Regions from separate parts of the Paenibacillus aurantiacus genome, predicted to be linked through region 3. Evidence: riboswitches for the same ligand, from Rfam matches in the RefSeq annotation. Region 3 holds a riboswitch; each other region holds the start of a gene.
The links. A riboswitch is a leader RNA that binds a small molecule or an ion and turns the genes downstream of it on or off. The one in region 3 is predicted to bind ZMP and ZTP.
Positions count from the first base shown of each region.

Region 1: it holds a riboswitch for ZMP and ZTP, as region 3 does, so the genes downstream of both, rpiB (ribose 5-phosphate isomerase B) here and ACFFSY_RS30860 (bifunctional 5,10-methylenetetrahydrofolate dehydrogenase/5,10-methenyltetrahydrofolate cyclohydrolase) in region 3, are expected to answer to the same signal.
Region 2: it holds a riboswitch for ZMP and ZTP, as region 3 does, so the genes downstream of both, ACFFSY_RS21295 (DJ-1/PfpI family protein) here and ACFFSY_RS30860 (bifunctional 5,10-methylenetetrahydrofolate dehydrogenase/5,10-methenyltetrahydrofolate cyclohydrolase) in region 3, are expected to answer to the same signal.

Region 1 is NZ_JBHMDO010000022.1:418,995-429,336, forward strand. It holds gene spoIIR (stage II sporulation protein R) at 1-280, shown strand, start outside; gene ACFFSY_RS13420 (L-threonylcarbamoyladenylate synthase) at 431-1,780, shown strand; gene ACFFSY_RS13425 (manganese efflux pump MntP) at 1,856-2,416, shown strand; gene ACFFSY_RS13430 (low molecular weight protein arginine phosphatase) at 2,499-3,092, shown strand; ZMP/ZTP riboswitch at 3,131-3,213, shown strand; gene rpiB (ribose 5-phosphate isomerase B) at 3,337-3,795, shown strand; gene ACFFSY_RS13440 (TIGR01440 family protein) at 3,809-4,441, shown strand; gene glyA (serine hydroxymethyltransferase) at 4,482-5,729, shown strand; gene ACFFSY_RS13450 (UCP032817 domain-containing protein) at 5,946-7,145, shown strand; gene upp (uracil phosphoribosyltransferase) at 7,434-8,063, shown strand; gene wecB (non-hydrolyzing UDP-N-acetylglucosamine 2-epimerase) at 8,088-9,236, shown strand; gene ACFFSY_RS13465 (hypothetical protein) at 9,426-9,647, shown strand; gene ACFFSY_RS13470 (ATP synthase subunit I) at 9,640-10,008, shown strand; gene atpB (F0F1 ATP synthase subunit A) at 10,030-10,342, shown strand, end outside.
Region 2 is NZ_JBHMDO010000033.1:548,311-558,652, reverse strand. It holds gene ACFFSY_RS21330 (phosphodiester glycosidase family protein) at 1-340, shown strand, start outside; gene ACFFSY_RS21325 (hypothetical protein) at 486-659, opposite strand; gene ACFFSY_RS21320 (bifunctional 3-deoxy-7-phosphoheptulonate synthase/chorismate mutase) at 723-1,796, opposite strand; gene ACFFSY_RS21315 (hypothetical protein) at 2,841-3,119, shown strand; gene ACFFSY_RS21310 (alpha/beta hydrolase family protein) at 3,341-4,843, shown strand; gene ACFFSY_RS21305 (LysR family transcriptional regulator) at 4,857-5,726, opposite strand; gene ACFFSY_RS21300 (DMT family transporter) at 5,850-6,731, shown strand; ZMP/ZTP riboswitch at 6,757-6,835, shown strand; gene ACFFSY_RS21295 (DJ-1/PfpI family protein) at 6,890-7,501, shown strand; gene ACFFSY_RS21290 (DUF5680 domain-containing protein) at 7,551-8,012, shown strand; gene ACFFSY_RS21285 (hypothetical protein) at 8,073-8,513, shown strand; gene ACFFSY_RS21280 (ADP-ribosylglycohydrolase family protein) at 8,525-9,472, shown strand; gene ACFFSY_RS21275 (LURP-one-related family protein) at 9,500-9,982, shown strand; gene ACFFSY_RS21270 (winged helix-turn-helix transcriptional regulator) at 10,114-10,342, opposite strand, start outside.
Region 3 is NZ_JBHMDO010000047.1:572,394-582,735, forward strand. It holds gene ACFFSY_RS30840 (polysaccharide deacetylase family protein) at 1-659, shown strand, start outside; gene ACFFSY_RS30845 (GNAT family N-acetyltransferase) at 984-1,811, opposite strand; gene ACFFSY_RS30850 (histidine phosphatase family protein) at 1,808-2,458, opposite strand; gene ACFFSY_RS30855 (hypothetical protein) at 2,772-2,942, opposite strand; gene ACFFSY_RS30860 (bifunctional 5,10-methylenetetrahydrofolate dehydrogenase/5,10-methenyltetrahydrofolate cyclohydrolase) at 3,010-3,861, opposite strand; ZMP/ZTP riboswitch at 3,924-4,004, opposite strand; gene ACFFSY_RS30865 (hypothetical protein) at 4,124-4,423, shown strand; gene ACFFSY_RS30870 (stalk domain-containing protein) at 4,531-6,000, shown strand; gene ACFFSY_RS30875 (ABC transporter permease) at 6,128-6,928, opposite strand; gene ACFFSY_RS30880 (ABC transporter ATP-binding protein) at 6,912-7,883, opposite strand; gene ACFFSY_RS30885 (ArsR/SmtB family transcription factor) at 7,897-8,892, opposite strand; gene ACFFSY_RS30890 (response regulator transcription factor) at 9,194-9,865, shown strand; gene ACFFSY_RS30895 (sensor histidine kinase) at 9,862-10,342, shown strand, end outside.

The sequences.
Region 1 (10,342 bases), on a different contig from region 3:
CATTACCCTTGGCAGCGGCGAAGGCCAGAACTGGTGGTGCGTGCTGTTCCCGCCGCTCTGTTTCGTGGACGCGGTCAGCGGCGAAGCAACGGCGGCTGCGGCAACGACGGTTGCAGCGGATGTACAAGAGGGCGGCGCGGCCGTCAAGGCGGGGAGCGAAGGCGCGAAGCCGGAAGCATCCGCGGCGAACGCGGACGCGCAGCAGGCGCCCGAGGTGAAGTTCTTCCTGTGGGAAGTGCTGGAGTCGATCTTCTCGTTCTTCAAAGGCTTGTTCGGTTAAGACGCTCTCTCGCATGATGATGAAGGCCCCGCCGGGCGAACGGCGGGGCCTTCATCTCTATCGTGCCTCCGGCGCTCGGTAGGCTTCCGGCTGGACAGGATATGGTATACTAGTAGGCAAACGATGAACGCGACAAAGGATTGAACGCATATGAACAGAACGATGGAATGGCGCGTCGACGCGCGCGCGCCGAGATCCGAGGAGCTGGCGGAGGCTGCCCGCCTGCTAAGGGAAGGGCAGACCGTCGCTTTCCCGACGGAGACGGTGTATGGCTTGGGGGCCGATGCGCGAAGCGACGAAGCGGTCGCCCGCATCTTCGAGGCGAAGGGACGGCCGTCGGACAACCCGCTGATCGTCCATATCGCGGACCGCGCGCAGCTTGGCGCGCTCGTGCTGCCTTGGGGCGAGCTGGCGGAGCGTCTCATGGACCGCTTCTGGCCCGGGCCGTTGACGCTTGTGCTGCCCGCCGCGCCGGGCGCGGTGTCGCCTCGCGTGACGGCCGGCTTGGATACGGTCGCGGTGCGGATGCCGTCTCACCCGGTGGCGCTGGCGCTGATCGCGGCGGCGGGCTGCCCGGTCGCGGCGCCGAGCGCGAACCGCTCCGGACGGCCGAGCCCGACGCTCGCCGCGCACGTAGCGGGCGATTTGGCCGGCCGCATCGCCGGCATCGTGGACGGCGGCGCGGCAGGCGTCGGCCTGGAGTCGACCGTCGTCGAGATCGACGGAGAGACGGTGCGCATTCTTCGCCCGGGCGGCGTCACGGCGGAGGAGCTTCGCGAGGTCGCTCCGCGCGTGGAGTACGATGCGGTCGCCGCGCCGGGCGCCGGGATGGAGGTATCGGTGAACGCAAGCGTTGGCATGAGTGCGGAAGCGGCAAGCGGGAGCCCGGCCATAGGTGGCGGCGAGAACTTGTCGACGGCCGTAAGCGATATCGCTTCGCCAGGGCCCGATTCCGCGCCGCGCCGCGGCTCCATGGCTGCGATCGAGCAGGCGCATGACCTTGCCGCTCGTCCGGGAGAGCCGCGCCGTACAAGCAGCGCCGCCGAACCAGCTTATGCTCAGGCAGCGCGCTCCGATCAGGCGGTTGGCCCGGCGCAGCCTCTGGGCCTATCCGCCGACGCCGCGTTGGCGCCGCGATCGCCCGGCATGAAATACGCGCACTACGCCCCTCGCGGCGCGATGGAGCTGGTGCAGGGCGAGGCGGATGCACGCCGCGCCTATATCCAGCGCGCAGCACATACCGCACGGTCGCGCGGCGATCGCACCGGCATCCTGACATTCGACGAGCACGCCGGCGGCTACGAAGCCGACGATGTCATTTCGCTTGGCAGCCTGTCGCGGCTGGATAATGCGGCGCAGGCGCTATATGCCGCCCTCCGGGAATTCGACGATCGGGGCACGCAGCGCATCTGGGCCGAAGCCGTCCCGGAGACGGGGATCGGCCACGCGCTCATGAACCGGCTCGTCAAGGCAGCAGGCCACCGGGTCGTCCACGCGTAGCGCCCTAGCCGAAATGATCATGTTTCGCCCCTTGTCCGCATATGATCTGAGGAGACTTGGACAGGGGGTATGACAATGATAGAGGCGAGCCTGCAGACCGGCCAACTGTTGACGCTTATCATCATGGCGGTGGCGCTCGGGATGGACGCATTTTCACTCGGAATCGGAATCGGGTTGAAAGGAATCCGACTGCTTGATATTGTAAAGTTAAGCGTCGTCATTGGGCTTTTTCATATCGTGATGCCGCTCCTGGGCATCTTCACGGGGCAATACGTCAGCACGCTGCTTGGTGACGTGGCCACGGTCGCGGCCGGCGGATTGCTGCTATTATTGGGCGGTCATATGATTTACAGCTCGCTTCGCGGGGATGACGTCCCGTCGTTCAACCATCGTTCGACATTTGGCCTGACGGTGTTCGCGCTGAGCGTCAGCATCGACTCGTTCTCGGTCGGCATTTCGCTTGGCATGTTCGCCGCCGACGTCGTGCTGACGGTGCTGCTGTTCGGCTTGGTCGGCGGGCTGATGTCGATTCTGGGGCTGCTGCTGGGACGCAAAGTGAGCAAGGGGCTGGGCGAGTACGGCGAGGCGCTGGGCGGAATTATTTTGTTTACCTTCGGCATCTTGTTTATACTGTAGGCAATGGCACGAACGAACGTATCGTGAAGGAAGAGCCGCTTGGGCGGCGCCGCTTCCGCATAACGAAGGAGGGGGACTTATGTTGAAACGGATTTTGTTTGTATGTACGGGCAACACATGCCGCTCCCCAATGGCGGAGGCGATGCTGCGCGAGCAGGCGCGCCTTCGCTCGCTGCCGATCGAGGTGCGTTCCGCGGGAGTATCGACGGTCGACGGCCTGCCGGTATCCGAACATGCGCGCGCGGTGCTGCGCAGCCGCAACATTCCCGATGACGGCAGTTCCACGGCGATCGGCGGGGACTCCGTGGAGTGGGCCGACTTGGTGCTCACGATGACGACCGGGCATAAGCGGCATCTGCTGCAGCGTTTCCCGAATGTGGTGGATAAGACGTTCACGCTGAAGGAATACACGCAGACCGACGATTCGGTCGTGGCGGATATCGCGGAGCTTGAGGCGCTGTATACCGAGTGGCACATGAAGCAGGCGCTCGGCGGGCAGCTGTCGCCGGAAGAGCGCAGCCGGCTGCTCGAGCTGGAGCGCCGCATCCCGGGCTTCGATATCGCCGACCCGTTCGGCGGCTCGCTCGAGATGTACCGGATTTGCGCGGACGAGATCGCGCAGTCGATGGACAAGCTGATCGCCAAATTGTACGGCGAGTCGCCGAAAGCGGATTGATTTTAAGCCCGCGATCAAGTATGATGAAAACAAATAACGGTTTCCGATGTGACTGGCGACGAAAGTGGATCAAACCACGGTGGAGCATCGGAATATACGGCCGGTCGCCTGGGCAAAGAGCATCGCGCGTTTTTTAGCGCGCCATGCTCTTTTTTCGTCTTTTGGGCGTTAATGGGGTATAATGGGACCAGTGTAATTCGACTATTTCCGCCATTATGCGGATCATGCGGGAGGTAACGTTCCTATGAAAATCGCTATTGGTGCCGATCACGCCGGCTACCGCTTGAAAGACGAAATCGTGCCGTTCCTGCAATCGCTTGGCCACGAGATCGAAGATTTGGGCTGCGATTGCAATCAATCCGTCGACTATCCGGACTATGCGGTACCGGTCGCGGAACGCGTGGCGCAAGGCAAAGCCGACCGCGGCATCTTGATTTGCGGCACGGGCATCGGCATGTCGATCGCGGCGAACAAGGTGCCGGACATTCGCTGTGCGCTCGTGCACGACATGTTCTCGGCGAAAGCAACCCGCGAGCACAACGACACGAACGTGCTGGCGCTTGGCGAACGCGTCGTGGGCCCGGGCCTTGCGCAAGAGATTGTGCGCATTTGGATCGAGACGCCGTTCTCCGGCGGCGAGCGTCACGTCGGACGGCTGAACAAAGTGAAACAGCTCGAAGCCGCGAACGTCATCCATCCGTAAGGAGGAACCAGCCATGAACGGACAAGAACGGCTGGCGGCGATCGAGCGGGACGTGCGGCAGGCGGTGCTGGAGCTGGCGGAAGCGGGCGGTCTGCGCCCCGGGCAGCTGCTCGTCGTCGGCACGAGCACGAGCGAAGTGATCGGGCAGCGGATCGGGACTTCCGGGACGCTTGCGACGGCCGAAGCGATCTTCCGCGGCGTCGAGGCGGCGCGGAAGAAGTACGGCTTCTACCCGGTCTATCAATGCTGCGAGCATCTGAACCGGGCGCTCGTACTCGAACGCGGGGCGGCAGAACGGTACGGGCTTGAGCTCGTCTCCGCGATTCCCGTGCCGAAGGCAGGCGGATCGATGGCGGCGTACGCGTACCGTACGCTGGACGACGCGGTGCTGGCGGAGACGGTGCAGGCGCATGCGGGCATCGACATCGGCGATACGTTCATCGGCATGCATCTGCGGCGCGTGGCCGTTCCGGCGCGCGGCTCGGTGAAGCGGATCGGCGAAGCTCACTTGACGATGGCCTACACGCGGCCGAAGCTGATCGGCGGCGAGCGGGCGGTGTATACGCGGGAGGCGGCCGGACTGGCCCCTGCCGCGAGCGACGAGGCAGTTGGCAAGACGCAATCGGATAATGGCATGTGCGACTGACATTTTGACTAGCTTCACGATATAGAGGAGGACACGTCCAATGGAAAATCTGCGCAAGCAAGACCCTGAAGTATTGAAAGCACTCGGCCTGGAGCTCCAGCGCCAGCGCGACAACATCGAGCTGATCGCATCCGAGAACATCGTCTCCGAGGCGGTGCTGGAAGCGGCGGGCACGGTATTGACGAACAAATACGCGGAAGGCTATCCGAGCAAACGCTACTACGGCGGCTGTGAGCACGTGGATATCGTCGAGGACATCGCCCGCGAACGCGCGAAAGAGATATTCGGCGCGGAGCACGCGAACGTACAGCCGCACTCCGGCGCGCAAGCGAACATGGCGGTGTATCTGGCAGCCCTCAAGCCTGGCGACACGGTATTGGGCATGAACCTGGCGCATGGCGGCCACTTGACGCATGGTTCCCCGGTCAACGCTTCCGGCTTGCTTTATAACTTCGTGGCATACGGCGTCGACGAGAACAGCTTCACGATCGATTATGAAGAAGTGCGCAAAGCAGCGTTCAAACACCGTCCTCGCCTGATCGTGGCTGGCGCTTCCGCGTACCCGCGCATCATCGATTTCGAGAAGCTCGGCCAAATTGCTAATGACGTAGGCGCGCTGTTCATGGTCGACATGGCGCACATCGCGGGTCTGGTCGCGGCGGGTCTGCACCCGAGCCCGGTTCCGCATGCGCATTTCGTGACGACCACGACGCATAAGACGCTTCGCGGACCGCGCGGCGGCATGATCCTGTGCCGTCAGCCATGGGCGGCGGCGATCGACAAAGCCGTGTTCCCGGGCTCCCAAGGCGGACCGCTCATGCACGTCATCGCGGCGAAAGCCGTGGCGTTCGGCGAAGCGCTGCAACCGTCGTTCAAGCAGTACGCGCAGAACGTCGTCGACAACGCGAAGGCGCTGTCCGAGGAGCTCGTCGCGCAAGGGCTGAACCTGGTGTCCGGCGGCACGGACAACCATCTGATGCTGATCGACCTGCGCAACCTGAACATTACGGGCAAGAAAGCCGAGCACGTGCTCGACTCTGTCCAAATCACGGTAAACAAGAACGCGATTCCGTTCGATCCGACGAGCCCGTTCGTTACGAGCGGCATCCGCATCGGTACGCCTGCGGCCACGTCGCGCGGCATGGACGTCAGCGCGATGAAGACGATCGCGCAAGTGATCGCGCTCGTGCTGAAGAACCCGGACGACGAAGCGACGCTCGAGAAGGCGCGCGGCATGGTGTCCGATCTGACGGCGCAATACCCGCTCTACCCAGGCATGACGTACTAATCGAATCGTTTGTTTACAGCCCCGATGCGTTCCTTGGCGAACGTGTCGGGGTTTTCTTTGTTGAATCATCAGCTTATCCGGAACGAATCGCTCATCGCCGCTATGTACGGTGCTAGCCGTTTCGCCTCGCTTTAACTTTACATAAAGTGGATGTGCTCCCAGATAGCCGCATGTTACAATGGCCCTATGACGACAAGAGGCAGGTGAACGCAATTCATGCCAACATTCTTTATTGTGATCCTAGTAATCGCGCTCGTAATTTCGTTCGTCTTTCGCTCGCAGAAAGGGGGCCCGCGTCCGCCGGCGGGTCGTGCGCGCTCCTCGTACGGTACGAGAGCGAAGCCATCGGCGCCGCGCGTCGGTCCGCCGCCGACGAACCTTGGGGTTCCGCAGGGACATCCCGCCTATCAGGCGGCGCTTCGGCTGGAGGCGGCTGTGCCGATAGGACTGGAGGCGCGCGTGAGGGACCGGGTGCAGAAGCGCGAGCCGGGTATGAACGAGCTGGAATGGCAGTGGCGCTGGTTCGAGCTGAAGCGGTATTTCCTCCTGTGCGGCGTGCTTCGCTCGGTCCCGATGTACAGCGAGAAGGTGGATGACGTCTGGCACGAGCTGCTCATGTTCACAAGAGAATACGATCAGTTCTGCGCCAGTTTCTGCGGATCGCTCATCCACCACGCCCCGCACGGCCCCGGAGGCCAGCCTGAGACAGGCGAGCGGGCCTGGTTCGATTGGGCTTATGGCGAGCTCTTCATCCCTTACGCCGCTAGCGAGCGGCTGTGGGGCACCTTCTACCGGACGCCGATGCCCGCCTCCCGCATGGATGAGTTCATCGAACTGCCGGAGGAGGAGCTGGCCGCGCGGCGGTTCAACCGGCGCGCGGGCGACACCTACGGCGATTTGCGAGACGTGATCGGCTATTTGATGCACAGAGGGCGCACGCTTTCGCATGAAGCGCGCCACGGTGCAAGCCATGGGATTCACGAGCGGCATCGCGATGGTCATCACGACCGACGCCACGACGGCTGGAGCGACACGACGATGATGACGACCGGCATCCTATCCGGCATGTTCTTCGCCTCGTCGCTTGCGCCGGACGACCAGTTCCAGCGGCAGATGGACGAAGCCCGTGAGCGCGAGGAGCAGAACGGCTCTTACGGCGGCGGTTATGCATGCGCCGGCAGCGGAGACGACCGCGACGGGAACGGATTCGGAGACGGAGACACGCGCGAGAGCGGCGGCTTCGGCGATGGAGGCGGAAGCGGCGACGACTCGGGCGGTGGTTATTCCGGAGGCGACAGCAGCGGTGGAGGTTCGTGGGGCAGCGACGGGGGCGGTAGCGACGGTGGCAGCAGTGGCGGCGGTTCGTCCTGCGGGGGTGGCTCCTCCTGCGGCTCGTCCTGTGGCGGAAGCAGTTAGAGCGAGCGACCGTTTACCTACCTGAACGTTCCGAATGGGATTTAATACGCGATCAACTAAAGTTCGCTCTCGACCGGGAGCGGACTTTTTCCTTTAATTACATGAAGCGCAGCCGCTGTTTCGAGCGTATTTGACAGGAGCAGCCCTGACACCAGAGGCATTTTCGGAAAAAATGGCGAACTTGTGCAATTCCTGCGCTTGTGGTGCTATAATATACAAGATTGAAAATGAAAACGCGTTACTGGGGGAAATTACCCGGCGCGGAAGCACCATCAGGAGGACGATATTTTGAGCAAATTAACCATTTGCGATCACCCGCTCATTCAGCATAAGCTGACCTACATTCGAGACAAGAATACCAACACCAAAGACTTCCGCGAGCTTGTGGACGAAGTCGCGACGATGATGGCTTATGAAATTACCCGTGACCTGCCGCTTGAGACGATTCCGGTCGAGACGCCGGTTACGACTGCGCAAGGGAAGGTTATCTCCGGGCGTATGCTCGGCCTGGTGCCGATTCTGCGCGCGGGTCTTGGCATGGTCGATGGCATGCTGCAGCTCATCCCTGGGGCGAAAGTGGGCCATATCGGGCTGTTCCGCGATCCGGAGACGTTGAAGCCGGTGGAGTACTATGTCAACCTGCCATCCGATTCGGCGGAGCGTCTGCTCATCGTGGTCGATCCGATGCTCGCGACCGGCGGTTCGGCGAACGCGGCGATCGAGACGCTCAAGAAGCGGGGCTGCCTGAATTTGAAGCTGATGTGCCTGATCGCGTCGCCGGAAGGCGTTAAGGCCGTGCAGGATGCGCATCCGGACGTGGATATTTATATCGCATCGTTGGACGAATGTCTGAATGACCACGGGTACATCGTGCCTGGATTGGGCGATGCCGGCGACCGTATGTACGGGACCAAATAATCCGTTTTATGGGAGTGACAGAGATTGGCTAAACTGAAAGTAATGACGATCTTCGGCACGCGTCCCGAGGCGGTCAAGATGGCGCCGCTGGTGCTTGAGCTTCAGAAGTACGAGGACGAGATTCAGTCGATCGTGTGCGTGACGGCTCAGCATCGCCAGATGCTCGACCAAGTGCTCGACTTTTTCGAGATCGTGCCGAATTACGATCTGAACGTGATGAAGGACCGCCAGACGCTAACCGAGACGACGGTGCGCGTGCTGGAGGGGCTCGACCCGGTGCTGCGCGAAGCGAAGCCGGATATCGTGCTCGTGCACGGCGATACGCAGACGACGTTCCTGGCGAGCTACGCCGCGTTCCTGCAGCAGATCCAGGTCGGCCACGTGGAAGCAGGCCTCCGGACGTGGAACAAGCTGTCCCCGTATCCAGAGGAGATGAACCGCCAGCTGGCCGGCGTGTTATCGGACGTACATTTCCCGCCGACGCAGTGGTCCGCGGACAACCTGCGCAAGGAGAACAAGCCGGAGTCGAGATTGTACGTCACGGGCAACACCGCGGCAGACGTCTTCCAATACACCGTCGACCCATCCTTCTCGCATCCGGTCCTTGATTGGGCAAAGGGCAAACGGATGATTCTGATGACGGCGCACCGTCGCGAGTCGCTCGGCGAACCTCACCGGAATATCTTCCGCGCGGTCAAGCGCATCGCCGACGAGTTCGAGGATGTGGCGATCGTCTACGCGGTGCATCCGAACCCCGCGGTGCGCGAGCCGGCGAACGAAGTGCTCGGCGATCACCCGCGTGTTCGCCTGATCGAGCCGCTGGACGTCTTCGAGTTCCATAACTTCTATCCGCATACGTACATGATCATGACCGATTCGGGCGGCATGCAGGAAGAAGCGCCGTCGTTTGGCGTGCCGACGCTCGTGCTGCGCGATACGACCGAGCGTCCGGAAGGGATCGAGGCCGGGACGCTGGAGCTCGTGGGCACGAACGAAGAAGTCGTCTATGAACGCGCCCGCGCGCTATTGACCGATGCCTCGCTGTACGAACGAATGAGCCAATCGGCCAATCCGTACGGCGACGGACAAGCCTCCGCGCGCATCGTGCAGGCGATTCTCCATCACTTCGGCCGCAGAGCCGAAAAACCGGATTCGTTCACAAAACGTTCATAGTTGGCGCGTTAAAGCGGTCAAGTGCTTGAAGTTCACAGCATACAGTGATGCTGTACGGTTTTGGAGAGGCGAAAACCCAGTGAAATCAAGGGTTTGAAGGGCTCAGTTCACGGAAAGTTTTATTTTATCTGAATTGACAAACCTTCTCAAGCTTCGATAAAATGTATGAGGATTGACAGGGGACAAACCATGAAACCAAAGAGCAGTGGGGATAACCCGTGGCGAGCACTCGCCTTGGTCGGCGCACTAGGCTTTGAAGTCGCAATCTGTACTTTGCTCGGCTTCTGGATCACCAAGTGGATCTTCGGAACGACGGGTTGGATGATCGCCGGTATTTTCACCGGTCTCGCCGCCGGCATTCTGGCTGCCGTTTGGCTGGTAAGGAAGGCGCTGGAGGGTTCAGATGAATGAAGTTTTACAGAAGGCAGCGCGAATCGCGGTTTACGTGATTTCGTTATCGCTGCTGGTATGGGCTTTTGCGCCGGAGTGGCGCGCCGTTGCGGCTGGCATTATGTTGGGTGTGTCGGCAAGTTTGATGAATGCGCTCTTATTACGTAGAAGAGTCGATTGGCTAGGCAAGGTGACGATCGAGCAAGGTCCGCGGAGAGTGGGGCTTGGCTTGGCCGGAAGACTTGCAACCGTGCTGCTTGCGGCGCTGATCGCACAACGCTACCCGGAGCATTTTCATTTGCCAACGACACTGTTCGCATGCTTCTTCATGCCCTTTGCAAGTTTGATATTCGCTTACATGCAAAGCAAGAGACAATCTTAGCGGAAAGGGGTGAAACACGGTATGCATTTATTCCCGGTCATTACCATCGGGGGAGTGGCGATTGACTTGTCGTCGATCATCGCCATAACGGTATCCGCGCTCATCACGCTGGTACTCGCAATGGTAGCGGTTCGGCGGTTGTCGGTCGATAATCCGTCCAAGATCCAGAACTTCCTGGAGTGGGTGGCTGAATTCGTTCACAACACGATCGCGAGCACGATGCCGATGAACAAGGTTAAGCCATTCATGTCGCTCGGTATGACGCTGATCATGTTTATTTTCATCTCCAACTTGCTCGGCCTTCCGTTCGGTATTGTGACGGAGACGCATCATG
Region 2 (10,342 bases), on a different contig from region 3:
CGATGTGCATACGGCGATCGGAGCAGGTCCGCGGCTGGTGAAGGATGGCAAGATTGCGGTCGATCCGGCGGCGGAAGGGTTCAAGGATCCCAAAATTCTTACCGGCGGCGGCGCCCGCAGCGGGATAGCCATTCTGAAGAACGGCTCGGTCATGCTGGCCACCGTACCCGGTGCGACGATGAAGCAGTGGGCGCTCATTATGCAGCAGCTTGGCGCTGCGCAGGCGATGAATTTGGACGGCGGCGCTTCTTCGGGGCTCCTAACCGGCGGCAAGACGGTCACGACGCCGGGCCGCGCGTTGAGCAACGCGCTCGTGTTCGGCGCGAACTTGAAGTGGTAATCGCCTACAGAGGCAGCGACGGCAGGGAGACCTGACGTGCGCTCCCTTTTGCCGTATTAGCCTTCATATCATCCCTCATCAAAACGCAGAACGGCAGCGATTGACGGGGATTACCCCAACAACCGCTGCCGTTCTTGTCGCCGCGCTATACAAGGCGATAGTCGTCCGTCTTCTCGCCATCTTCCCAAATTTCCACGAACAGCGCGTCGGCGCCTTCCGCGTCGTCGAGCGTCATGGCGAGCGCCCGCTCCTCGTCGTTCCCGACATAGACGTTCTCCATGCCGTCTTCGGAGAACGCAAGCACCACGTAAATTTTCATGATCATGACCTCCTGCTGCAAGCGATGCGAGCATTATACCACACCGCGGGAGATCCTATCCGGTTATTTCATCAAGCCGGAACGAAGCACGTCGTCGTAAAAGTCGGTGAATTCAGAAAAATCTAGCTGCTGAGCGGCATCGGACAACGCGATTGCCGGGTTCGGGTGCACCTCGACCATGACGCCGTCTGCGCCTGCGGCCAGCGCTGCTTTGGCGCATGGGGCCAATATATCTTTGCGTCCCGTGGAGTGCGTCACGTCGACGAGCACCGGCAGGTGGCTCTCCCGCTTCAGAATCGGCACCGCGGAAATATCGAGCGTATTGCGGGTTGCCTTCTCGTACGTGCGGATGCCGCGCTCGATAAGCATCACTTGCGTATTGCCGCGCGAGACGATATATTCCGCCGCATGCAGCAGCTCGTCGATTGTCGCGGCAAGCCCGCGTTTGAGAAGGATTGGCTTGCGTACGTCGCCGGCCGCCTTCAGCAGCTCGAAGTTCTGCATGTTGCGTGCTCCGATTTGGATGACGTCGATGTACTCGCAGGCGAGCTCGACGTGGGCGGGATCGACGATTTCGCTGATCGTCTTCAGGCCGAATTCGTCCGCAACTTCTTTGAGGATACGCAGCCCTTCAACGCCCAGGCCTTGAAAATCGTACGGCGATGTACGCGGTTTGAAGGCGCCGCCCCGCATGACCGTAATGCCGGATGCCTTCAGGTGCGCGGCGACTTCGCGGACCTGCTCGTAGCTTTCGACCGAGCAGGGACCGGCGATCATGACAGGCTTGCCGCCGCCGATCGCAACTTCCCCCAGCGTAACGACGGTATTGCGCTCTTGACGTTTACGGCTGACGAGCAGATGTTTCCCGTGATCCTCCTGCTGGATTTTAAGCGACGCTTGGAATATCTGCTTGAACAGGTGGCGGATCGTCTCATCGTCGAACGGACCGTTGTTCTTCGCGACCAATTCCTTGAGCATCAGCTGCTCGCGTACCGGATCGTATTTGGGTACGCCTTGTCTTTCTTTCTCGGCTCCGATCTCCAGCGCGATCGCCGCGCGTTCGCTCAGCATCGTCAGCAGAGCCTGATTGACGCCGTCCAATTGGCGACGCAGTTTCTCCAATCGTGTCTCGTTCATCTTGCGTCTCTCCTTATGTGTATAAAATAAAAAAGACTTCTCCTCCGCAAGGGACGAGAAGTCGTGGTACCACCCTAATTAGCAACCCGCGGCCCGAAACGGTATTCAGGCGGGAATGCTCACTCAAACCCTTTAACGCAGGGAGTACGTGCAGTCCTACTTAGAACGCGACCATGACGCCAACGCGTTCGTTCAGGTGCAGGCTTCGGAGTGAACTTCGGCAGGCGATTTCGCTCGGACGCTCTCAGTCGGCGGCGTTCCGTCCCTGTCTTGCGAAATGATGCCCGCTTACTCTCTCCATCATCGCCTTTGCGAAGATGTGCAGCAAGTTAAGATGGATTCTATACCATGCGGAAGAAGCGATGCAAGTTCGCGATTTAACGCTAAATTGCTGTATTGTGTTAAAGCGGGCGGGGGATCGAGAATGGACGATGGGGGTGATTAGCCTTCTTGCCAGCGCATTCAGAATGCCGCCAACGACGGTCGGACTGGCCGAGAATTCAAGCATTTGCCAAGGTGAGAAGCTATGCCAGTTCCGATGGCATGCATGTTGACGGTCAGAAGGCCTTCAACCAGGTCGCAGGGAGCAAACGGCAGGGATTGTATCAAAATAATACAAACAAATCCGCGATCATCCCGACGATATCACTCGGCAATGAAAGCGGATACGAATTCAACGCGTACATTCGCGAACTCAGCAGACGTTGTGCTCGCCCGCCGGAGGATAGGCTGTACCCCATCCTGTTATTTCACGTCCTGAACGTTGGCGTGAATTGTGAAGGGAGACAATGAAAACATAGAAGTGTACGCTTTTCAAACTCCATCGCCCGAATATCAAACCAACGGTATTATTCGGGCGTCAATGACGATCGAGCAATGTCCATTCTCAGGCTTGCAAGGCGACAATCAACTGTCAAGTGCCCCGCATTCGGCTGTAACCAAATTGTAATCTTGTCCTCGCCAAGAAACAACAAAAAATGCAAATAGAAGCTGTTATACTGAAGCTACGCTTAGGGAGCTAGGCGATAACGGGAGGGATTATCCATGAGCGAGTTCGAACAAGAAGAAGTCGTCGCATCCGAAGTTGAAGCAGCGGAAGAGGAAAGTGCAGCTGCCGAAGAGGAAGTCGCGGTAGAAGAAGCGGCCGAAGAGGCATCGGACGAATCGGAAGCCGAAGAAGCGGCGGAAGAGGAAGCTGCGGACGAAAGCTTGGAAGCGGATTCAGAAGCGTCGGCTGAGGAGGAAGTTGCGGCATCGGAAGAATCGGAAGATTCGGAGGAGGCGGCTGACGAGGCTGCCGATGAGGAAGAAGCGGCCGACTAACCTTCGTTCGGCTCTGTCTTCTCCCAAACTGAACATGAACAATCGAAGAGAGACGTTCCGCCATATGCGGGGGTCTCTCTTTTTGGCTTGCGCGCATGTAGTCGGTCAAACGGACGTACGTCTCCAGACGGGGAGGAGTTGGTCCCCCGGACGGTTCATCCGTTTCCTAATCTTGGTTACCATGTAAGGGATAATCGAGATCAGGCAATGGAGGAGATAAGATGCGATTGTGGGAGATCGCGCTGCTGGCGTCCAATCTGGCGCTGGCCGTGCTGCTGATCATTGGCGGACATTCGAAAGTCATGCGGAACCTCGCTTTGACTGCAGTTGGGCTTGGATCGGGGACTTTGCTCGTTCATTTGGCGTTGGAAGGGTATCGGTTCCAGTTGTTTGCCGGCTATTTGGCAGTCGGTCTGCTGCTGGCCGCTTGGGGGGCAAGCCGCAAGCAGGGGACGAAAGGAAGGCGCGTGCTCGTGAAGCTTGTCGCCAGCTGTTCACTTCTGTTATTGCTGCTCTCCGGCGCCGCTGCGCAGCTTATTCCTGTCTTCAAGCTGCCTGAGCTGCCTGGCCCGTACGCGGTGGGCACCCGGATCATCCATGCGGTAGACGAGAGTCGGGAGGATCTGTTGGCAAGTAAAAAAGGGACGAAGCGAGAGCTCGTGATTCAAGTGTGGTATCCGGCGGAGAAAGCAGCAGGCGGCAAACCTATACCGCTCATTCCGGGCGGACGACAGCAGCTTCAAGCGTTCGCGGATCGATTGAACCTGTCAGAGGTGACGCTGGATTACCTCCGATATGTCGCAAGTCGCTCTTCGGAAGCGGCTGCGGTATCCCGCGAAGAACCAAATTATCCGCTGCTGATTCTGAATCACGGCTACGGCACGACAAGGCTGCTTCACGTCGAGCAGGCAGAGGCGCTGGCCAGCCGCGGATACATCGTGGCGGCGATCGATCACACGTATGGCAATATGGCGACGTTGTTCCCGGACGGCCGCGTGGCGGAGTACCGGATCGATAGCGAGCAATTCGACGCGTCGGCCGAGTATCGCAACCAGATCGGACGGCAGTGGGCAAGCGACATCTTATTCACGATCGATTACATGGAGCGGTTGAACGCGGGCAAGGGGGAGAACCGCAATTTCGCGGGCGTCATCGATACGAAGCGAGTGGGCGTATTCGGACATTCGTTCGGCGGGGCGACTTCATATCTGGCGAGCGGCGACGACCGCATCAAAGCGGCAATCGACATGGACGGCACTTTGGTGGATTTCGAAGGGCGCGAAGCGGTGGATAAGCCGTTTATGTGGTTAAGCACATCTTCGACCTATGCCATGTACGAGAAGGTATTGCGGTTCAATGATGAGTCGGGCGGAAAATTAGACGGGTTCGGCGGGACGCCGGAACAATACGAGGCGATGCTCAAGCTGGCAAAAGCTGAGCTGGCGCACATTCATCAACTGATGGAGCGGAAAGGCGAAATGCTGATCATTGAGGGCGCGGAGCACTACAACTTCACGGATGCGCCGCGTCTGTCGCCTCTTCTGCCGAAGACTGGCATGACGGGCAGCTTGAAGGCCGCCCGTTCAGCCCAGTTGATCGATGACGTGGTGGCAGATTTCTTCGACCGCCAATTGAAGGGCAAGCAATCCGGCTCGGATCTATTCCGGACGTATCCGGAATTGCAAGATGTGAAGAAGAAGTTCCTGTCCGAATCCACAAAATAAGATTATCGGATCTCTACCGCGCCGCCGGGAGACTTTCGGGAATCAGGGTAATGAATTCGCGGAGGGCGCTGCTAACGAACGAATCTTTGCGCGTAATGAAATGGGTCGTCATCCGGCCATAAAATTCAGGCAGCGGATAGGCGCGAAGCATGCCCTCGTCGATCTGCCTGCGGATCACGGCAAGCGGCAAGAGCGAGATGCCAAGTCCAGCCGTTACACCGCCCAGAATGGCGTCCAACGTGCCGAATTCCATCATGACCGAATGAGCGAGCCCCTTGGATTTGACCCATGCCTGCAGGATGTCGCGGTAGGAGCAGCCAGCCGTGAAGACGAGAATCGGTCTGGCGAGCGCGGCTTCCAAATCAGGAATGGCAGGGGAGGTTACGACGACGAGCTCTTCTTCGAAAGTCGGCATGGCCTGTAAATCCGGATGGTCCGTGGCGCTGCCGATGAACGCCCCGTCCAGTTCGTACCGGAGCACCTGATCGATGAGGAATTGCGTGTGCCCGGTCGCGATCGATAAGGATACGTTCGGATAACGGCTATAGTAGTCCGTTAGCAAGCCGGGCAGTCTTACCGCGGCGGCCGTCTGCGTCGAACCGATCCGCAGCGCGCCGCCTGGCGCGTCGGAAGCGGACAGCGCAAGCGCCGCTTCATCGAGAAGGCCGATAACCTTGTCGGCATATTGAAGCAGCAGCCGGCCGCTGCCGGATAGGTCCATGCCCCGGTTGTGCCGGGTAAATAGTGTCGTGCCGAGCTCGGTCTCCAACTGCCGGATGCGCGCGGTTATATTGGATTGGACATAACCGAGCGTCCGGGCGGCTTTCGTGACGGAGCCTTCGCGAGCTACCGCTTGGAAGATGCGCAAATCGCCGCTCTCCACGGGCGTTCCCTCCTTGAATCTGGTATCACCAGAAATGATGGCGGATATCGTTATCCTTCATTATACAGAAATGCAAGCCTCCGATACAATAAGACCACGACAAACAATTCGGAGGTTATGCACATGACGCGGATGAAGTATACGCTGCTTATATTGATCACAACGTTCTTGATGGGCATCGCGTTCCCGATTGGGAAGCTCGGTCTTGCCTATGCGCCGCCATTCCTGTTAATGGGCATTCGTTATACGCTGGCAGGCGGTTTGCTCGCCATTGGTATGGCCGGGAGAGCTCCTGTGCCCAAAGGTGGCGAATGGCTGAGGGTAGCAACAATTGGGCTCGTGCAGACAGGGGCCGTCATGGGCTGCGCCTATTACAGCATGCATTGGATCAGCTCGGCAGAATCCTCGATCTTGACGTTCACCAATCCGCTCTTCGTGATCATCCTGGGAACGCTGCTGCTCGGCGCGCGATATCGGCCGCGCCAATGGGTGGGCGTCCTGATCGGCTTCGGAGGCGTGGCGATCGCGTTCGGCGTTCAGCTCGGCTTCGGTCCGGGGACGGTCGCAGGTCTTGGCGGCGCGCTGATGTTCGCCTGCTCGACGCTGCTTATCAAACGGTGGGGCGGACGCTTTAACGTCTATGTGCTGGTGGCGTACCAGATGCTGCTCGGGGGTATTGGGCTGCTCATCATGAGTCTAGTCGCCGAAAAACCGACGTTCACGGTATCCGGTCGCTCGTTCGTGATCATGACCTGTCTCGTAATCTTCTGTTCGATCATTCAACTCATCCTATGGTTCAGGCTGCTGCAAGCAGGCGATCCGGCGAAGACGAGCGCATTCCTCTTCCTCGTGCCGATCTTCGGCGTGCTGGGAAGCTGGCTGCTGCTCGGCGAACCGCTCGCCTGGAACGCGGCCATCGGCGGCTTATGCACCGGAGTTGGCATCTTTCTCGTGAACTGGGAAGGAGCCCGGCCGACCGTGGAAAAATCGGTTGCCGTTTCCTGATTATGGGTGTAAACTGAAGAAAATCAAAGGCGCATGCGACTGGCGTAAACATGGAGAACCATGAGGAAGCATGCCGCTTGAAGCCGTACGCCTGGGCGAAGTATTTGATCTTGCGGTCAAATGCTTTTTTTATTGTCTAAGAAGGCGAGGGATACGTAATGAAAATGGCAATTGTATTGTTCGACGGGATGACGACGCTTGATTTCTCGGGGTTTTTCGATGCGATGACGCAGCTCAACCGGATTCCCGGCACGGGCGGCGTATCCTGGCGGTTCTGTGCGATGACCGAGTCGATCGTGGACGACCGGGGGCTTGCGATGAGGGCGAACTCCGTATCGGAGAACTTGTCTGATTACGACCTCGTATTCGTGCCGGGCGGCATGGCGACCAGGCAGCTGCGGCATGACGAAGCGTTCCTTGCTTGGCTGCGCACGGCAAGCGGCGTCCCCTGGAAGGTGTCCGTCTGCACGGGAGGGCTGCTCATGGGCGCGGCGGGCTGGCTGAGCGGCAAGCGGGCGACGACGAATAAGTCGGCGTACGATCTGCTTGCCCCTTACTGCGGGGAAGTGGCGTACGAGCGATATGTGCGGGATGGCCAAGTCTTCACGGGAGGCGGCGTGTCGGCTTCCATCGATCTGGGGCTGTTCGTCGTAGAGTCGCTGTATGGGGCAGCGGCTGCGAAGGAGGCTGGCCGTATGATGGACTACCCGTACTATCCGTACAAAGATGAGGGAGAGGCGGGCAGTCACGCGCTGCGGACGCAATTGTAGGATTACGCTTTCCAAAGGTCGAAAGTAGAATAATGGGAGGTGCGAGAATATGGCCAGCGAAACAACCGAATTCCGGCAATTCTTGACGGAAGCCAAACGCAATGCCTATGCATCCGGTACAGGCATTGCGGTGCGGACAACGGAAGACGGAACGAAAGAAATCGCCTATGAGCGCGAGGCATATCGTTACAAGGATTGCTATACAGGCGAGCTTGACTTCATCGGCGAGGAGAAAGTATGGCATCAAGGGCGGCCTGTCTGGGGGATGAATTATTACGGCTTCACCCATGAGCCGATCGAAGGTTTTCCCGGCTTTCTGCTCGATTGCTTGAAGCAGGTGCCGGTCGAGGCGCCATACCGCGGGCCTGCTACCGTAAGCTCGGATCGATTCGTATATTCATGCAGCTGGGATGGCGATGAGCAATGGTTTCGCGGCGAGGAGTCGATCCGGTACGAAGGGCGGGTTATTTTCTCGCTGGCGTTCCACGGCGGACGCATTCGGTTCGAATAGGAACTCCGGCGGGGGCAAGTGTACTCGCGGGTGCGCGACGCATAAGAGGGGGCAGCTCAATTGACAAGCGAGTCGCAAGTTACTTTTAAGGCAGGCAAAACCTATAATCGATATTTTCTGTTCATGACGTCCCTCGTTGCGCTTATACCCGTGACGACCTCCATGAGCATTGCACTCGATGGTTGGACGTGGTGGATGGTTGGCTTGCAGCTCCTTTTGATCGCAGGGTTGGGAGCATTGCTGGCGTTAGCGGTGAAGGAACAGCGGAAGCTTGCCGATGTGCGGGTCGATCGGATGGAATTGCGAATGGATGGCGCGTTGATCCGGCCCTCGGACGTGAAGCAGGTCCGGTTAAACGGCAAGTCGGCAGAGATCCACTTGAACATCGGCAATCCGGTGGAGCGCGTGTACCGGTATAAGGGCGACGAGTCGGAGCTGGAACGGGTACGTTCGGCGCTGGAGGCGTTCGGACGGGAGCAAGGCATTACGGTCGTGAAATAAGGAGCGATAGGATGAGTAAGATTCGAGATGGAATTCTCGGGCTGTGCGTGGGCGACGCGCTCGGCGTGCCGGCCGAGTTCCGGTCCCGCCACGAGATGGATGCTTCGCCGATTACGGACATGATCGGCTACCAGTCGCATAATCAGCCGCCGGGGACGTGGTCGGACGACAGCTCGCTGACGTTCGCACTCATGGAGAGCGTGGCCGATTGTGGCGAAGTCGATCTATACGACATCGCGGACAAATTCACCGGCTGGTTGTACAAATCACGCTGGACGCCGCACGGCCGCGTGTTCGACGTCGGCATCGCGACCGCTCGTGCCATCGAAAGGCTGAACGACGACATCATACGGCCCGATCTGGCGGGCGGTCGCAGCGAGAACAGCAACGGCAACGGCTCGCTCATGCGAATCCTTCCGCTTGCCTATTGGCTGAGAAGCGCGCCGCTCGAGGAGCGGATGACGGTCATCCGGCAAGTATCGTCCATCACGCACGGACATGCGGTATCCGTGATCGCGTGCGCGATTTACGTAGAGATCGCAATGGGCCTACTGGACGGATTATCGCTGCCAAGCAGTATCGCAAGCGCGTCAGATACCATCAGGGCGGCATTCGGCAGCGAGACCGAGCTTCGGCGATTCGATCGCATTCTGATTGGCGGCATTACGGACATCCCTCGGGATGAAATCCATTCCGGCGGGTATGTCGTGCATACGTTGGAAGCCAGCCTTTGGTGTCTGCTCCGCTCGTCTTCCTACGAGGAGGCGGTGCTCGCCGCGATCAATCTCGGCGAAGACACGGATACGACGGGCGCGGTTGCGGGCGGCTTGGCCGGTATTCTGTATGGCGCTTCGGCGATCCCGGAGCATTGGGTGAATGGGCTCGCGCGGCTAGGCGACATCGAAGCGCTGTGCGAACGATTCGGATCGGCGTGCGAGACTAACCCCAATCGCGCGTAGCGGAATGAAGCAGGAGGTGCGGGCGATATGGAATTGTACTTTCGGGACAATTTTTTCAACTCCGGGACGACCGATATTCTGAGCGGGGATCAAGAGAAGATCGGCGAGGTCGATTTGCTGAGCTCGTTCGGATCGTCGCTGGAAGTGTTCGACGGGGCGGGCGGCGCACTCTACAGCGGAGAGTTCCCGTTCTTCTCGGGCAAATGGACCATTACGGGCGCGGATGGAACGGCGTGCGGGCGTTTGCGGGACCGCATAGCGTTCTTCTCGAAGAAGTTCGAATACGAGGCGTATGGCAGAGGTGTTTACGAAATTCGCGCCGAGGCATTCTCGAGCGAATATGAAATTCGAGATGAGCAGGGACAGCTGGCTGCGACGTTCGAGAAAGTAAGCGGCTGGTTCTCTTCATCCGCCTACCGGCTGAGCTGCGCACCAACTTCCGTGGACGCCTACGAGTGGGTGGCCGTCATCCTCGGGATGAATGAAATTCAGAAACGGCAGCGTAGTTGACCCGCAAGTCCTGGTCAATTTGAGTCTCTGCCATTGCACGACAATAAAGCCTGGGTGCCCGCGCAAGTTCGCTTGCGTCGTCCTCCAGGCTTTATATATTTGGCGAGCACAGCCGCCGCGTATGAGAGGGTCTAAGCTTGCATGCTTAACTGCTTCTCTAGCTCCTCGGTATCGAGCAGCACTGCCGACTTATCGGGGTAATTCTTCTCAATATGGTGCTCGCCCCAGGCGCACAGCGCGTCCAGGATCGGCTTGAGCGACCATCCATATGGAGTCAAGGAATACTCGACCTTGGGTGGAACCTGATTGTAGATTTCGCGGGTGACGACGCCGTCATCTTCCAGCTCGCGAAGCTGTTGG
Region 3 (10,342 bases):
ATGTGACATTGTCCGCCGAGGAGGCGCAGCAATATTTGAAAGGGGAGCGTCTCTTCCCGAAGAAGCCCGTCTACCTCACCTTCGACGACGGCTACGAAAGCAATTACACGCTGGCCTACCCGCTGCTGCGGCAGTACAAGGCCAAGGCGACTATTTTCGTCATCGCCTCCATGATGCGGCGCGATGCGGCGGACATCACCTCCGAAGGCGCCCCCAAGCTGACTTGGGCGCAGATCGCCGAGATGTCGGCAAGCGGACTGGTCGATATTCAGAGCCATACCTACGACCTGCACCGCAAGGGCAAGGTTCGCGGCTCGAAGATCGAACGCGGTCTTGTTACGGCGCCGGCTTACGTCGGGAAGCGACCGGAGACGAGCGCGGCCTACGAGAAGAAGGTGCTGGACGATTTCAAGCAATCGAAGAATCTGATCGAACGCTATACGCATCGCCCGGTCTTCGTGCTCTGTTATCCGTTCGGCGATTACAGCGCTTCGAGCGAAGCGATCGCTCGAGAAGCCGGCTTTACGATGACGCTGCTCGTCAAACCAGGCATCAACTACCCCGGCAGCCAGCCGAGCACCTTGCGCCTCAAGCGGATTAACGTTACGAACGCCGACGTGGGCGAAGCGTTCCTGAAGAAGCTCTCGCCGGCAGGGTAACCTCATTAATACAGCGATTGTTAACTTCAAAAGCGGCGAGCTAGGAAGAGCACCTTCCTTGGCTCGCCGCTTTTGTATAGGATGCCGAATTTGATCGTTGGCCGCCCCGACGAATTTTGAGCCAGTACGTAACGAATAGTGCTTGCGCCAACAGTCGGCGTAACGCTCGTGACGCGACACCTGACGGTGTCCTACAGGCAGAATGGACACCAAATGGTGTCTATTGTGCCGGTGCGCGACATCTTCCATGAAAGATCAAACCCGGCCAGAGCCATGGTATATTGAATGGTTGCAATGGCACTGTTCAAAAGCGGCGGCTGTACCCTAGCAAGTACTCGCTCCCCTGCTATCCGTCGGGGTCCCCTCTCCGTTACCGGCGTAATGCAGATGAACGAGCTCCACTTCATGCGTGAATCCGAGCTTCTCCGCCAGCGCAATGGAAGCTGCATTGCCCGCCTCGACATGATAGCGAGGGACCAGCCCCCGCTCAATCAAGCTTGCCGCGGCCGCGCCCACGACCTGGGCTGCGAGTCCTCTTCCTCTATGCGAAGCTAAGGTGTGAACTGCGCCAATCTCCCATACCTTCCCGTAGTTGGGGAATGCGAGGCACGTGCTCACCGGACTTCCCTGCTCGTACAGCGTGTATGAGCGAGCGCCTCCGACGAACATCACTTCCAGTTCTTCTCGCGCATATCCGTTGGCCATCCATAGCGGCAGCAGCGCAGCATTCAGCCGACGTTCCTCTGCAACGTCTCGGGACGGCAGCTTAACCAGATCTCCCTTGCCGATCGAGTAGGTATGGAAAGCACGCTTCCGCTCCAGCGTCAGGCGGTTCCGAAGAAGCGCTTCATACTCCGCCCGCTGGACTTTAAAGACGAGCGGCTGATTCAAAGACAACTCCCCGACAAGTTGATCCAGCAGATCCGCATCCGTCCCTGCAAGAAAGACGATATGCGAAGCATCCGGGTATGTCTTCGCATCGTAAGGACAGTCCGACGTTGGCAAACGCAGCAGCATGCTCCACTGTTCGTCATGCTCCAACAGCCGACAGTTCATGGCGGCGCCGTAAGCTTCGAGCATTTTGAGCAGCGTGATGTTCTCCAGTACGCGGCGACTTAACAACGCCTTGATGCGCTCGGACGTGTCCATCATCGGCGGTCGCGCTCGGACGTGACGGATGGCGGCTGTGATTCGCCCGCTTCCTTCCACAATCTCTCCACTTCGGCCAGCCGATCGCCCTCGAACCGCGCGCGGTAAATGTCAGGCTTGCTTGTCCCCGCCCAGAACGCATAGCCGTATCGCGCATCGAAATAATGGAGCAGAATGGTCATGATGTTGCCATGCGTGCCGAGTGCGATTCGTCTGCCCGCATGCTCTGCCAGCAGCTGCTTCACGACCGGCACCGCCCGCTCGCGCGCTTGCCGCGTCGTCTCTCCTTCGGGGAGCGCCGCGTCCAAATCCTCGAAGGAACGCGCAATGGCGCGCCTGAGCTCCTCGTCCGGAATGTCCTCGCGCAGGCTGCCGATCGCCCGTTCCTTCAACGCGTCGTACAGCGCAATTTCCTGCCCGAGCCGCTCCGCCAGCGGCGCGACCGTGTCCCGCGCCCGATGCTGGGGACTCGATACGATGAGGTCGATGCCTTCGCCAGCCAGCAGCTCCGCTACCCGCAGCGCATCCCGCGCTCCCTGTTCCGTCAGTCCCGCTCCTGATCCAGCTCGCTCCAGCTCGCGGGAGAATTGCGTTTGACCATGGCGTACGAAATAGATATAGGTTGTCAGCGTCGTTGTCGAATCAGACATAGAACCTCCTGTACGGCGTCCAGCTTGCCCGGACCCGTTCGAAATTGAAATGTTGGTATAGTCAGTCGGAATACGCGCCTCCGCCTACGCTCGCGCCATTCCAGGCAAAATGAATTGTTTGACGCCCAGCGGCGCATCACCGATGTGGAAATCGGCGATCCCATGATCGGTGCAGCTTGGCAAGCCCTCTCTATCGTTTATCATTCGGTGTAAGGGAATATTTTCCTTCCCAATGTCGCGGCTGCATAGCACCATGCAATCAAAAAAACCGCCCATGAGCGTGCGCTCACGGGCGGTTCTTCCTTGCGGTAAGCTATTCTTTCCGGGTGACCGCGCGTATGTTGGCGTCGGGGTGATGCAGCAGGATTTGCCGACGGGCGTCCTCCGTGCCGATCGCTTCGATCTCCCGATAGTAGACGACGTTATAGTGCCGGTCCGCGAATTCAACGGTATACACTTCTTGTTCGAACTGACCAATCTCCAATCCAGCTCAGCTCCTTTACCACGAATAGACGACTTCAGCACAGTATATTCGCGGATACCCCGAATTACTACGGTTGAAACACCCTTCTTTCCGCGGCATCCACCGTATGCTTGAGCAGCGTCGCAATCGTAACAGGCCCTACGCCAGCCGGGACAGGCGTGACCGCGCTCGCTTTCGCCAGACACGCCTCGTAGTCGACGTCGCCGATATTGCCTTTGTTGTAGCCGGCATCCAGCACGACGGCCCCTTCTTTGATCCAATCGCCCTGGATGAAAGCCGGCTTGCCGACGGCAGCCACGACGATATCGCCCTGGCGGACGAGCTCAGCCAATCCTTCGGTCTTGGAATGGCAGACGGTCACCGTCGCGTTGCGGTTCAGCAGCATGAGCGACACCGGCTTCCCGAGAATCGGGCTGCGTCCGACGACGACGGCGTGCTTGCCTTCGATCGGCAGATCGTAATGGTCAAGAATGGCCATGATCGCCGCAGGCGTACAGGATGGATAGTCCGCTTGGCCGAACGCATTCTGCGCGAAGCCGAGCATCGTCACCCCGTCCACGTCCTTGCCGATGGCGATCGCTTCGAACGCTGCCCGTTCGTCGATATGATGAGGCACCGGATGCTGGAGCAGGATGCCGTGCACGTCTTCATCGCCGTTCAATTGTTCGATGACCGCGATCAGTTCCTCCGTCGTCGTGCCGGCTCCCAGATGAATACGTCGCGATTCGATGCCGAGCCGTTCGCACGCGTTCCCTTTCATGCGCACGTAAGTCGCCGAGGATGGATCGTCCCCGACGAGGATCGTCGCCAGACACGGTACGATCCCCTTCGCCTTCAACGCTTCCACCCGCGAGGTAAGTTCCTCTTTTATCCGGTCCGCCACCATCGTGCCATTCAGTATTAACGCGTTGTCCGCCATCTCGTTCATCCCCTATAATCGTGTGATAACAATAAAAAAAGGCAAGGGAATGCTGCTTCCCTTACCTTCGCCCAGGCGTACGGCTGTTACCGCTTATGCGCTCCCCCATGGTTCCCCATGTTCCGCCAGTTACGCATAACGTTCGATTACAATTATTATAGGATGAAGCGCGCAGCCTGATCAAGTCTGGTTTGGCGATCATGGACCATTTCGGAATTCGCGGCACGGCATGGTAAAGTATGATGAGAGAGGTGGGCCCGACATGGCGCTAGGCATCACAAGAGAAGAGCTGGATGCATGGAAGGCGGCCGTCCTGCGCGGCGAGATCGCGTTCTTGACGCATTACTGGACGGACGACCGTTTCCCTGGTATGCGAACGGTCACCAAGGCAGGCTGCGCGGATCTGGAGCGGTTATCCGACTGGTGCAGGCAGAACGGGCTAAATCCCGCCTATATCCATCGTCGCGACCGATATCCGCATTTCGATCTGATCGGTGAGAAGCAGAAAGAGATTCTCATTCAGGAAGGGCTGACGGCTCACATCGCGCGGTTTCGTCTTTGATCGCCGCACGGCAAATCTAGCAATTGGAACCTTTCCGCTGCTTGAAGCGTCTTAGGGTTGGTTAGGTTACATCGATTAATAGAGCATGGATGAGGAGGAATCTAATCGTGAGGAAAGCATTCGCCGCCTTGATCGCCGCCACGACGCTATCGCTGCAGCTTGCATTCCCGGCGTCCGCGGCCACGATTCAGGGGAGCATTGTAGACTTCTCGCCGACATCGCTGATCAAGAAGGACGGCTCATACTGGGCGTGGAGCGGCAAGCTAGCCGTGCCGACCCAAATTCACGGTCTCACGGACGTGAAGGCCGCTTACCCCGAACAGTTGGTTGTGAAACAGGACGACACCGTCTGGCATTGGCAGCGGGACAACGTCACAGGCCAAGTATCGATCGAACAGATTCCGGGCGCCGTCGGCCTGAACGCGGTACTGCGTTATTGGGGCGACGAGGCGCTGCTCGTCGATACCAGCGGCACGGTCTTCGCCGTTCCCGTGAGCCGGAACGAGCTCGTGCCGTCGAAGACGAGGAAGCTCGAAGGCATCGCGAATGTGGCGAGAATCGCCGCATACGAGGAAGTGACTCCCGATAGCCGCAGGCAAAGCGCGCTCTTGTTCCTGAAGAAGGACGGCTCGGTCGTCAGGAGCACGCCGGAGCTTGCACGCTTCTCGCCGGTTCCGGGCTGGAGCGAAATGCTGGACATCGAGCGGAACGCCGGACTTAAGCGAGACGGAACCGTATGGAAGCTGCCGGAAGAGGTGGCCGAACTAGGGCGCGTCGACGCGAAGGCTAAGCAAGTTCAGGGGCTGTCGAATATCGCGAAGATCAACGGTAACGCCGCCATCGACCAGGACGGACGGCTGTGGTTCTGGGGCAAGGCGGTAATCGGCTATTCCGACGCCGCCGCCTATTACGAGCAGCCGCCGATAATGTTTAGTACCGTCCCGCACGCAAGGGAAGCCTATGTGGTCGATCACAGTCTCGTCGCGTTAACCGATGATGGAAAACTGTACGAATTTTCGCTGGAAGGTTTCAAACTCGCGCCGAACGCCAAGTTCAACCTGCTCGCGACGGGCGTGGAAGAGGTGGAAGCAAGCCGGCATCTCATCTTCCGCTTGAAGGACGGTTCGCTCTGGGGCTGGGGATTCAACAAGAACGCGGAGCTTGGCTATGGCGATTACGAGTTCAGCCACGAGCTGCCCGTTCCCGTGCAGAAGCCGATCGCCGTCATCCTGAACGGAGAATCGGTCGCGCTGACCAACGGCGTCGTCACCCGCGCCAGCCAGGCCTTCGTCCCGCTGCGCTCTGTCTTCGAGAAGCTCGGCGCCAAGCTTGCGTGGAATGACGCGGCCAAACTTGTCACGCTGACAGGTTCCGACTCGGACAAGCCGCTGCAGATTACGATCAACTACCGAACAGGCGTCACGCAGCTGAACGGCGAGACGGTCACGCTCCAGACGCCGCCCTTCAGCGTCAGCGGAACGTCGTACCTGCCGCTTCGCTTCATCAGCGAGCAGCTCGGCGCGCAAGTCGATTGGAACCAGGCCGCGGAGAAGATCGACATCCGCTTCAAGTATTAATCGCCAGCAGCAGCTCCAAGCTTAAGCAAGCCCTGAACGCGCGAAGCGTTCAGGGCTTGCTTTTTGGCGTCTGCCAATTGATCCGCAGATCTTCATCCTTGGCCTGTCGGCTCCGCTCGATTCCGCGTTAGCGATTCACCCGCCAGCTGACAAGTCTGCTGACAATGAACAACGACAGCACGCTGAACGCAAGCATGACGAGGCAATCGAGCATGACGCCTGTCGTCCAGCCATGCAGCAGCACCTGCCGCATGGCGTCCGCAGCATACGTCGTCGGCAGCGCGTACGAGATCCACTGCACGACCGTCGGCAGTTGATCGGCCGTCACCATGACCGGCGACAGGAACGTAATCAGCATCATGAGCGCCTGGCATAGAATGTTCGTCAGCTGATGACTCGGCGACCAGAAGCCGAGGATGATGCCGACGCCGACGATGCTCGTCAGGCACAGCAGCGCCACGAGCGGCAGCGCGGGCGTCACGTGCAGCCTGACATCGAACATCCACTGGCCGAGGAACAGCAAGATGACGAACGAAGGCACCGTGCTCATCAAGCCGCGAATCATGTTGGCCAGCACAAAGTTGATTTTCGAAATCGGCAGCGAGGCATAGAATGTGAAATGGTCCTGATGCTTCTGGAACGAGATTTCCTGCCCGAGCCCGTTAAGTCCCATGACGATAATGCCAAACAGCAGATTCCCCGCCAGCACCTGCACGACGCTCTCGTAGGAGGGATCCGCAATGAAGAAACGCATGAAGATGATCGTCGTCATCGGGATCAGCGTCGCCATCACGATAATCCACACCCAGCTGTTGCGGATCGTCGCGAACTGAATGCGCACGAGAATCGACAGCTCCGTCCACCATCTGCCAAGTCCGGTAGGTACCGTAATCGCGGTCTGCGGCGCAGAATTAACCGACCCTCTCATGCAGCGTCTCTCCTTTCTCCGCTTCCCGGTCAATGTGGAAGTAGACGTCCTCCAGACTTGGCGGAAGAACGGAATATTCTTCGATCGCAAGGTCCGTCCGCGCGATTATCATCTCTAGCAGCGCCGCCGCCCGATGCTTCTCGACGAGCAGCCGGATGCGGTTCTCGCCGCCCTCCTGCACGATGCCCCACGCGGATAGCTCCCGCTCCGCCGCTTCCCGCTGGCCCATCGCGGTGCCGATCTCGAACCGAAGCCGCTGATCGACCCGCTGCTTCAGCTTCGCGACCGCGTCCATCGCCAGCAGCTTCCCGTGGTTGATGACCGCTACCTGGTCGACGACCTGCTCCGCCTCCAGCACGTTGTGCGTCACGAGCAGAATCGTCGCCCCCTGCCGATTATGCTCCTCGATCAGATTCCACACGAGCCGGCGCTTCTTCGGGTCGAGCTCGTTGGTCGGTTCGTCCAGAATGAGCACCGGCGAATGCCCGATGAGCGCCGTCCCGATGCCGACCATCCGCTTCTGCCCGCCGGAGATCCGGTTCAGCTTCTTGCCCGCCAGCTCGCTCATCTCGAACAGCTCCAGCAGCGCCTCGGCCTCGCGCTTCGCTGCGCGGGCGTCCATTCCCCGTAGCCTCGCGGTGAAGACGAGCGCCTCCCTGACAAGTAAATCCGAGAGCACATGAGGGTCCTGCGAGAAATAGGCGACCTCCGAAGCGACGCGTCGCGATTGGGCGTGAACTTCCCCGCCTTCGTACAGCACCCGGCCCGACGTCGGCTTGAGCTGGCCGACGAGCTGCTTGATGAGCGTCGACTTGCCCGCCCCGTTCGGACCAAGCACCCCGAGAATTTCCCCCCGCTTGATGCCGAGCGAAATGTTGTCGTTGGCCAGCTTATGGTTCTTGCCCTTCTTATAGAGCTGGCTAATTCCCTGCGCCTCGAACACGTAATGGCTCACTTCGTTCCCCTCCTTATTTCAGTAACGTCCGCTTGGCCTGATCCATCAGGTTGGACAGCTTCTCGGCGTCGAGCTCGTAATAGATGCGACCGTCCGCCTTCGTGATCCGGATCAGACCGAGGTCGATCAGCAGATTCGTATGATAGTTGATGGCAGCGGGCGTCAACGCCATCAGCTGCGCCAGCTCGCCGGCGTAATGATTGCGCGTCTTGAGCAGCTCCAGCAGGTCGAGCCTGCGTTTGTCCGCGATGACCTTCAGGAACTTCTCGGTCATATCCTTATCCTCTTGCCGTCGCTCCAACGCATCGTTGAAGTAGCCGAGCGACATCCAGCTGCATGCGTCGTCACGCCAATCGACGGCGTTGAAGAACATGCACACCTGCGAAATATAGCTGACGTGCACCCGGGTCCGTTTGGTCACGAGCTTCGGATCGATGCGGGCAATGCGGGTGAACGACCGCTCGGGATCGGCCGCGAACAGCGACTCGTATTTCCGAATTCCCACCTCGCCGAACGCCGCCAGCCGTTCGCGCTCCGGCAGGAAAGCATGGGTCCAGAACGATTCCAATAACAGGACGGTCCGGTGCTGAAACTCCTCCGGATAGCGGGCGCAATCGAGCAGCTCGGCGTGCAGCTCCGCATCCGGCAGCGGATGCGCGGCAGCCAGAAGCTGCAGCAGCTGGGCATCCGTTCGGACCGAAGCGGCATCTCTCCCGTCCAGCCAGTCGATACCCGCGCTTTCGTACACCGCCTCCAGCAGCATGTATACCAGATCGAGCGCATCCCAATTGCGATACCGGTCGAACCATTCCCGCGTGGTGGGCGCCTCTTCGCCGCCGAAGAAGACGTTGTACAACCCGGCGTCCAGCCGGTCGTAGAGCGTGCTTTTGCCGAATAACAGATTCATCTCCCGCTTCACATGACGGGACAGCCGGCCGATCATTCCCTCCAGCATGGCCGTAGCTTCTTCGTCCAGCGCAACGCCCATCTCCCGGCCGAATTCCAGCATAAAATCCTTCTTGGCCGCCATCGAGAGCGCGGCGATGAACTCCAGCGGCTCGCAATAGCCGAACTCCAGCAGCTGTTGCTGCTCGGTAATGGATTGGATAACAAACCTCTCCCTTCGATTTGTTTTTAATGCAGACTTAATTATCGATGTTCTATTTTAAGTGTTGACTTAAAACTAACAAACGCCCGATCTTCTGTCAATATTTTCTATGGTTATTTTCAGGAAATAGCAACGAACTCCCCAGAACGCGCCGAAGTGCTATACTTATGACACGACAAATTTGCGTAAGGAGGCCTCTTCCTTGTTTCATATTCTGCTTGTCGAAGACGACGACAAGATCCGTTCGATCGTGGCTGACACGCTGCGCAAATGGCAAATGCAGGTGACCGAGGCAGTCCGCTTCGACCAGGTGCTGAAGGAATTCGAACAAGCCCGGCCGCATTTGGTCATCCTGGACATCAATTTGCCGGTGTTCGATGGATTCTATTGGTGCCAGCGCATCCGCGCCGCGTCGAAGGTGCCGATTCTGTTCCTATCCTCGCGCGATCAGAACATGGACGTCATTATGGCGATCAACATGGGCGGCGACGATTTCGTGCAGAAGCCGTTCGACCTCGGTATCCTCGTCGCCAAGGTGAACGCGCTGCTGCGCCGCAATTATACATACCAGGACGAGCAGCTGCAGCTGGCGTACGGCGGGCTGACATTCAATCTATCCAATTCATCGATCGCGGTGGGAACGCAGAGCGTCGAGCTGTCCCGCAACGAATTCATCGTGCTGCAGACGTTCATGCGCAGTATCGGCAAAATCCTTTCGCGCGAGGAGCTGATGCAGGCGTTGTGGAACGACGAGCAGTTCGTCGACGACAACACGCTGACCGTGAACGTCAACCGGCTGCGGCGCAAGATCGCTTCGCTGGGCCTTGCCGACTTTATCGCGACACGCAAAGGAATGGGGTATATCGTCGAATGAAGTTTTGGCGCTTCCTGGCGTACGAGCGCCCCTATCTGCTCGCCTTCCTCGCGGTCGTCGCGGTCATGGCGCTCGTGTTCATGACGGACCCCGGCGTCTCGTGGCGCTGGAGCACGGTGCTGTACGCCTGCGCCCTTGCGCTGATCATCGCCGCCGGCTTCACGCTGTACCGCTTTGCGCTCAGCGCTAGCGCGGTCCGGCACATGGACGACGAGGAGACGCGCCCGTTGTCGATGGAGGCGGCCGCCTACCGCGAAGCGATGGAGCTGATGGAGCGCAGGCACATCCAGGCGCTCAACGAAGCAAAGGCGCAGCAGCGCGAGCACTATAATTTCATCGTGTCGTGGTTCCACGAGATCAAGACGCCGATCTCCGTCCTTCGGCTCATGCAGCAGACGCAGATCGACCCGGCCAGCCTGGAAGAGGAACTGGCCCGCATCGAGCATTACGTCGATCAGGCGCTCTATTACGCGAAGC